Regions from separate parts of the Mesorhizobium sp. YL-MeA3-2017 genome, predicted to be linked through region 1. Evidence: riboswitches for the same ligand, from Rfam matches in the RefSeq annotation. Region 1 holds a riboswitch; the other holds the start of a gene.
What was found. Region 1 has a riboswitch for thiamine pyrophosphate ahead of thiB (thiamine ABC transporter substrate binding subunit). Riboswitches for the same ligand answer to the same signal wherever they lie in the genome.
Positions count from the first base shown of each region.

Region 1 (4,183 bases):
CGGCGGCGACGATCGCCGCCATCGGGCCGGCCACGAACAGCAATGCCGCTGCAATCATCACAAAATTCAGCGTGGCCTCTCCGAGGCCGATCGACAGATAACGCCGCGGCGCTACCGAGAGATTGGCGTCGCCGACGGTGTTGGCTCCCAGTCGGGCCAGCAATGTCATCACCACGAAGGTCAGGACGATCTGCAAGAGTGTCAGCGCGACCGCTCGTGCCGGATCGAAGTCGAAACGCAGCGCCTGATAGATCGCCACTTCCAGCGTGGTGGCGCGCGGGCCGCCGCCGAGCAGCAGGACGATGGTGAAAGATGTGATGCAAAGCATGAAGACCAGGCCGGCGACGGCCGGCATGGCCCGGCTCAGCGCGGGCCATTCGATCAGCCGGAAGGCCGGTCGCGCACCCATACCGAGCTGGCTGGCCAACCGCCACTGGTCGGTGGGTATGGTCTGCAGCGCCTCCACGAAGAGGCGCGTCGCCAATGGCAGGTTGAAGAAGACATGCGCGACAAGAATGCCGGAAAGACCGTAGATGCCGGGCCAGTCTTGCCCGCCCATTTCCGTCAGCGGACCAGCGAAATAGCCCGCGCGGCCATAGAGGGCCAGCACGCCGAGCGCCGCGACAATGGCCGGCAAGGCCAGCGGTACGGCAAACAGCTGCAGGATGAGGCCGCGTCCGAAAAAGGCCGGGTGGCGCGACAGCGCTCTTGCAACGAAAAGCGCTGGAACCACCGACAAAAGCGTCGACAAAAGCGCTTGCCATATTGTGAAGCGCACGACGCGGAAAAGATAGGAATCGAACGCCGAAGCGGCACCGGAGAGATTGCCGGCGCCCTCGGCAACGAGGCCTAAGAAGGCGCCTCCAATCAGCAGCGTGATGAAGGTGAGTGCCACGACACCGGCAACAACGCGCGTATCGCGCAAGGCAGCAGGCCTTCCGTCCTGGCGAGGCTGGATGATGGTGGCCCTCACTTGCTCATCACGGACAGCCATTCATCCACCCAGGCCTTGCGGTTCTTGGCAACCTCTTCTGGGCTGAAGATCAAGGTCTTGGCCGGCTTCACCAGCTTGTCGAAGGCCGGGTTGAGAGGCTTGTCCATCTTGCCGGCCGGGAACATCCAATTGGTTTCGGGAACGACGTCCTGGAACTTCGGGCCGGTCATGAAGGCCATGAATTTCTGGGACAGCGGGTTCTTGGCGCCAGTGGTGGTGATGCCGGCGACTTCGATCTGCAGATAGTGGCCTTCGGAGAAGGAAGCGGCCTGATAGCGGTCGGTCTTTTCGGCAACCATGTGGTAGGCCGGCGAGGTGGTGTAGGAAAGCACCATCGGCGCTTCGCCCTTGGTGAACAGGCCGTAGGCTTCGCTCCATCCCGGCGTGACCGTGAGCACGCGACCCTTCAACTTGGCCCAGGCCTCCGGCGCCTTGTCGCCATAGACGGCCTTTACCCACAACAGCAAGCCGAGGCCCGGCGTCGAGGTGCGCGGGTCCTGGATGGCGATTTTCTGCGAAGCATCGCCCTCGACCAATTCCTTGAGGCTGGCCGGCGGCGTCTTCAACTTCTCGGTGTCATAGACGACGGCGAAATAGCCGTAGTCGTAAGGCGCGAATGTATCGTCGGCCCAGCCGCCCGGCACGTCGACCGTTGCGATCGTGCCGTGTGGGACGAACAGCCCGCTCGCCTTGGCGTCGGCCGTCAGATTGGTGTCGAGACCAAGCACGATGTCGGCCTTGGTCGCGGCACCTTCCAGCTTGACGCGGTTGAGCAGGGCGACGCCGTCGGCAACCGAGACGAAATCGACTTCGCAGCCACACTCTTCCTCGAAAGCCTTCTTCACCTGCGGGCCTGGCCCCCATTCGGCGGTGAAGCTCTCATAGGTGTAGATAGTCAGCTTGTCCTTGGCCGCGGCCGGCAGTGTGGCGGCAGCAAGGGTGAGAGCCGGGATCAGGACTGACAGAATTTTGCGCATCGACGCCTCCTTCATTCGTGTGACAGGAGAGTTGGCGCCTTTGGCTAAGCGTCTAATCCCTCCGCCGGTACAAGCCGGATCAGGTTCAGCGGGTTGGCTTAGCGCCTCTCAGCCGTTCCGCGAAAACCGCGACCCGGCACCCCGTTAGAGCGGCAAAAGACATAGAGCGGGCCTGCGCGGGGTGCAAGCCTTAGTTTGCCGGGGCGGATCGAACGTCGCGCGGGCGCTGGCATGGACTTCCGTTTCCGCATGGGGGCTGGTAAGGGCGACGCCCATGAGCACTTTCACCCTTTTGCTCGGCGGCGAGCTCGTTCGTACGCCACGGCTCGATATCCAGACTGCCGGTACGCGCGTGATCGCTGCGGATTCCGGTATTCGTCATGCGGATATGCTGGGGTTGCTGCCGGAACTTTGGGTGGGGGATTTCGATTCCGCACCGGCCAACCTGCCGCCGCATCTGGCCAAGGTGCCGCAGGAACGATTTCCGGCCGAGAAGGACAAGACCGACGGCGAGCTCGCCGTGGCGATTGCCCGGCAAAGCGGTGCCACGAAACTGATCCTGGTCGGCGCATTCGGCGGCGCCCGGGCCGACCACGCCTTTCTCCATCTGGCGCTGGCGGTAAGGCTGGCCGAGGAAGGCATCGACGTGCTTTTGACCAGCGGCGCACAGGAAGGCGTTCCGTTGCTGCCTGGCCATGCCGCCAGGTTCGACTATGCCGACGATACGCTGTTTTCGGTGCTCGGCTTTTCGGAACTCACCGGCCTTACCATCAAGGGTGCGAAATGGCCGCTGAACGATATCGAAATGGCCTTCGGTTCGTCCCTGACCATCTCCAACGCGGTGAAAGGCGAGCTCGAAATCTCGTTTGGCAGTGGCCGGGCGTTGTTGCTTGCCCATCCGTTCCCCTTGCCTGAAACCTGAGAGCCGAAAGCAGACATGGCCCCGCCGCTTCTTAATCTTACCGGCATCAAACTGACGTTTGGCGGTACGCCGCTGCTCGACGGTGCGGAACTCGTCGCCGCCCCCGGCGACAAGATCGCGCTGGTTGGCCGCAATGGTTCGGGCAAGTCGACGCTGCTCAAGATCGCCGCCGGCATGATCGAACCGCAGGACGGCGAGCTGTTCCGGCAGCCGAGCGCCACCATACGCTACCTACCGCAAATGCCCGACATGGACGGTTTTGCTACCGTGCGCGCTTATGTCGAAGCAGGGCTCGGCCCGGCCGACGACCCGCATCGCGCCACCTATCTGATGGAGCATCTGGGTCTCACCGGCGAGGAACGGCCCGCCGATCTCTCCGGCGGCGAGGCGCGCCGCGCGGCATTGGCCCGCGTAATGGCGCCGGAGCCGGATATCCTTTTGCTCGATGAACCCACCAACCATCTCGACCTCGCCGTCATCGAATGGCTGGAAGAAGAGCTGGCGCGCACGTCGTCGGCGCTGATCGTCATTTCCCACGACCGGCGTTTCCTGCAGCGCGTATCGCGCGCGACAGTCTGGCTCGATCGCGGCCAGACACGCCGCCTGGACAAAGGCTTTGCGCACTTCGAGGAATGGCGCGACCAAGTGCTCGAGGAGGAAGAGCGCGACCAACATAAGCTCGGCCGACAAATCGTGCGCGAGGAACACTGGCTGCGTTATGGCGTGACGGCGCGCCGCAAGCGCAATATGCGGCGCCTTGGCGAGTTGCAAACGATGCGCCAGCGCTTCCGCAGCCATCGCGGCGCCGAAGGCACGGCGACACTGGTGGCGAGCGACGCCGCCGAATCCGGCAAGCTGGTGATCGAGGCCAAGAATATCGACAAGAGCTTCGGCGACCTTACCGTCGTGAAAGGGTTCTCGACCCGCATCCAGCGCGGTGATCGCGTCGGTCTCGTCGGCCCCAATGGCGCGGGCAAGACCACGCTCCTGAAAATGCTGACCGGAGAACTCGCGCCCGATGCCGGTTCGGTGCGGCTGGGTGTCAATCTGGAGATCGCCACGCTCGACCAGAAGCGCGAGGCCGTCAGCCCGGATGAAACATTGGCGCATTACCTGACCGACGGGCGCGGCGAGAACCTCGTCATCAACGGCGAACAGCGCCATGTCGTGTCCTATATGAAGGACTTTCTGTTCAAGCCGGAACAGGCGCGCACGCCGGTGCGCGAGCTTTCCGGCGGCGAACGGGCGCGGCTGCTTCTCGCCCGCGTGTTGGCGCGGCCCGCCAATCTT
Region 1 covers NZ_JAUSVH010000001.1:2,550,327-2,554,509, reverse strand. The annotation lists gene thiP (thiamine/thiamine pyrophosphate ABC transporter permease) at 1-994, opposite strand, end outside; gene thiB (thiamine ABC transporter substrate binding subunit) at 970-1,971, opposite strand; TPP riboswitch at 2,011-2,125, opposite strand; gene QFZ88_RS12070 (thiamine diphosphokinase) at 2,246-2,893, shown strand; gene QFZ88_RS12065 (ABC-F family ATP-binding cassette domain-containing protein) at 2,909-4,183, shown strand, end outside.

Region 2 (4,183 bases), 1.1 Mb from region 1:
GCTCATGGAATTGGCCTCGGTTATGGGGGGGCCGGGAGCCTGACCGTCGCGGACGGCGCCGTCGTCCGCTCAACCGGAGAGGAAACGATCATCGGCGTTGCGGTGGGCAGTGGTGGCGCCGCGATCGTCACGGGAGCCGGCTCGCTTTGGCAAAACAGTGCGTTGCTCGTCGGCAACTTCGGCAATGGTACGGTGACCGTCACCGACGGGGGGCGGATTGCCCTGGCTTCCGTCCTCGACATCGCCGTTAAGCCCGGTTCGAGCGGAGTTCTCAACATCGGTGCGGATAAAGGCGAGACGGCGATGGCACCGGGGTTTGTCGACGCTGCCCTCGGCATCGAGTTCGGCGACGGAACGGGCGAAATCAATTTCAACCACACCGCCTCGAACTATCTGTTTTCCCAATCGATCGTCGGCAATGGCTTGATCAACGTACTCGCCGGGCGAACGGTGCTCACCTCCGACGCAAGCCTTTTCACCGGTGAGACTGTGGTTCTGGGCGGCGCGCTTTCCGTTGACAGCAAGCTTGGCGGCACTCTCCTGGTCGGCACTGCCGGCCGGCTGGAAGGAGGAGGACAGGTCGGCTCCGTCACTGTTGCCGGCACCGTCGCGCCTGGCAATTCGATCGGGACGTTGAACGTGGCGGGCAACATCGCCTTCGATCCGGGCTCGACCTACGCGGTCGAAACCAATGCGGCCGGTCAGTCCGATCGCATCGCGGTGACCGGCACGGCGACGCTTGCCGGCGGTACCGTCTCGATTTCGGGCCCGCTCCAGCTTGGCCATCGCTACACCATCCTGACCGCCGGTGGCGGCGTTGCCGGCACCTTCGCCGGCCTGTCGGCTGCTACCAGTTCTCCGTTCCTGGCACCGGCGCTGGCCTACGATCCGAATTCCGCCTATCTCGATGTCGTCCGCAGCGGGCTCGCCTTCGCCTCGGTCGGCCAGACGCCGAACCAGATCGCCACGGCTTCGGCGCTGGACGGCATGAGCCTGGACAATCCCCTGATCGGCGCCGTCGCATCGCTGTCTATCGATCAGGCTCGTTCCGCCTTCGATGGCCTGTCGGGTGAGGTGCATGCCTCGACGGTGACGGCATTGATCGAAGATAGCCGCCTGATACGCGCGGCGATGAATGACCGGCTCCGTTCTGCCTTCGAGACGGTTGGTGCCGCGCCGCTGCCTTTGATGGGTTATGACGAAGCGGCGGGCGGCAATGCCGCGCTGGAGGCGACGGCTTCGATCGCGTCGGCGAGTCCAGCGACAGCATCGGCTGCCGAACGTTACGGCGTCTGGGGTTCGGCCTTCGGTTCATGGGGCTGGACCGACAGCGATGGCAATGCGGCAAAGCTGTCGCGCTCGACCGGCGGTTTTGTCACCGGCATCGACGGCCTCGTCACCGACGACTGGCGGCTCGGTTTCCTTGCCGGCTACAGCCATTCTTCGTTCAAGGTGGATGACAGACGGTCATCTGCCTCCAGCGACAACTATCATCTCGGCGCCTATGGCGGCACGCAATGGGGTGCGCTCTCCTTGCGCTCCGGCCTTGCCTACACCTGGAGCGACATCGACAGCGGTCGATCCGTGTCTTTCCCCGGTTTCACCGACGCGCTGTCGTCCAGCTATCGTACCGGCACCACGCAGATCTTCGGCGAACTCGGTTATGGCATGAAGGCCGGCAATCTCGCCTTCGAGCCCTTCGCCAACCTGGCTTACGTCAATGTCCACACCAATGCTTTCAGTGAGAAAGGCGGGGCGGCGGCGCTGACGGTCCGCAGCAGCTCCAACGCCATCACCTTCACCACCTTTGGCCTACGGGCATCTACCGACTTCGACCTCGGCGCGGTCAAGGCGACGGCGCGCGGCATGATCGGCTGGCGCCATGGTTTCGGCGATGTCACGCCCAATGTCACCCAGGCCTTCGCCGGCAGCAATGCCTTCACCATCGCCGGCGCGCCGATCGCACGCGAAAGCGCAGCACTCGAGGCGGGCTTCGACGTCGCGCTGACACCGACCACCACACTCGGCATCTCCTACCAGGGCCAGCTCGCCGCCAACGCCCGCGACCATGGCGTCAGGGCCGATTTGAATGTCAGGTTCTAGGACGATGGCCGGTGCCAAAACGCAGAACGCGAAACGTGCTGAAAAGCCGGTCGTTTGAACGGGAAAGGCCTTAAAATGCGCGCGAACGGACCCTTGTGAATTCGTTTCGCGGCGTCTGGCACCCGTTTTTCCGTAAGCTATTGATCCTGCACCACGAAGTTATTTGACTCTCGGCGCGCTTGCCGTCGCCTTTCCACATCCCTGTTGACAATCATGCGGCTTGTCGTTCACCCTTGAGGCTCACCAGGGGGGTCCCGACAAGGGGCTGAGATACTGCTGAACGCGCAGTGACCCGTTGAACCTGATCCAGTTCATACTGGCGTAGGGACGGTGGGAAGCTTCGCGGGCCGGCGTTTTTCGGCTTTGGCGGTCGGGCAGATGCCCGAACTCCCTTCAGCGAAGCATCACTTCCTCCTCATCGCATGGACTGGGTCTCCGTTGCATTCGAGCAAGGAGGCTCACTCATGAATATCCACACCCCGAAAGTCACCGTCGGCGCGTTGCCGGCGTCGCGCAAAATCTACAAACCGGGCACGCTTCACACCGGTCTGCGTGTGCCGATGCGCGAGATTTCCGTGCATCCGAGTGCCGGCGAACCGCCGGTCACCGTCTATGATTCCTCCGGTCCCTACACCGATGCCGGCGTCGAAACGAGCATCGAGCGCGGCCTGTCCAGGCTGCGCCAGGAATGGGTTGAGGCGCGCGGCGATGTCGAGCGTTACGAGGGCCGGCTGATCAGGCCGGAAGACAACGGCTTCGTCTCCGGCGATCGGCTGACGCCGGAGTTTCCGGTGCGAAACCAGCCACTTAGAGCGAAAGCGGGACGCGCCGTCACCCAGCTTGCCTATGCCCGCGCCGGCATCGTCACGCCGGAAATGGAGTTCGTCGCCATCCGCGAAAATCTCGGCCGCGAGGCGCTGCGCGTCAGGTTGGAACGCGACGGCGAAAGTTTCGGCGCGGCGATTCCGGACTATGTCACGCCGGAATTCGTGCGCGACGAAGTGGCGCTCGGCCGCGCCATCATCCCCGCCAACATCAATCACCCCGAGAGCGAGCCGATGATCATCGGCCGCAATTTCCTGGTCAAGATCAACGCCAACATCGGCAACTCCGCCGTCACCTCGTCCATGGCCGAGGAGGTGGAAAAGATGGTCTGGGCGATCCGCTGGGGCGCCGATACGGTCATGGACCTGTCGACCGGCCGCAACATCCACAACATCCGCGACTGGATCATCCGCAACGCGCCGGTGCCGATCGGCACGGTGCCGCTTTACCAGGCGCTGGAGAAGGTCGGCGGCGTCGCCGAGGACCTGTCCTGGGAGGTGTTCCGCGACACGCTGGTCGAACAGGCCGAGCAGGGCGTCGACTATTTCACCATCCACGCCGGCGTGCGGCTGCCCTACATCCCGCTCACCGTCGATCGCGTCACCGGCATCGTCAGCCGTGGCGGCTCGATCATGGCCAAATGGTGCCTCTACCATCACCGGGAAAGCTTCCTCTACGAGCATTTCGAGGAGATCTGCGACATCTGCCGCGCCTACGACGTGTCGTTCTCGCTGGGCGACGGTCTGCGCCCGGGCTCGATCGCCGATGCCAACGATGCCGCGCAATTCGCCGAGCTGGAGACGCTGGGCGAGCTGACGAAAATCGCCTGGGCGAAGGACTGCCAGGTGATGATCGAAGGGCCCGGCCATGTGCCGATGCACAAGATCAAGGCCAATATGGACAAGCAGCTCGCAGTCTGCGGCGAGGCGCCGTTCTACACGCTTGGGCCACTCACCACCGACATCGCGCCGGGCTACGACCACATCACCAGCGGCATCGGCGCCGCCATGATCGGCTGGTTTGGCACGGCCATGCTCTGCTACGTCACGCCCAAGGAACATCTCGGCCTGCCAGACCGCAACGACGTCAAGATCGGCGTCATCACCTACAAGATCGCCGCGCACGCCGCCGATCTCGCCAAGGGCCATCCGGCGGCCAAGGTGAGGGACGACGCGCTATCGCGGGCACGTTTCGAGTTCCGCTGGGAGGACCAGTTCAACCTGTCGCTGGACCCCGACACCGCGCGCGCCTTCCA
Region 2 covers NZ_JAUSVH010000001.1:3,666,781-3,670,963, forward strand. The annotation lists gene QFZ88_RS17525 (autotransporter outer membrane beta-barrel domain-containing protein) at 1-2,103, shown strand, start outside; TPP riboswitch at 2,339-2,449, shown strand; gene thiC (phosphomethylpyrimidine synthase ThiC) at 2,568-4,183, shown strand, end outside.
Region 2: linked by a shared signal. The riboswitch ahead of thiC (phosphomethylpyrimidine synthase ThiC) and the one ahead of thiB (thiamine ABC transporter substrate binding subunit) in region 1 are both predicted to bind thiamine pyrophosphate.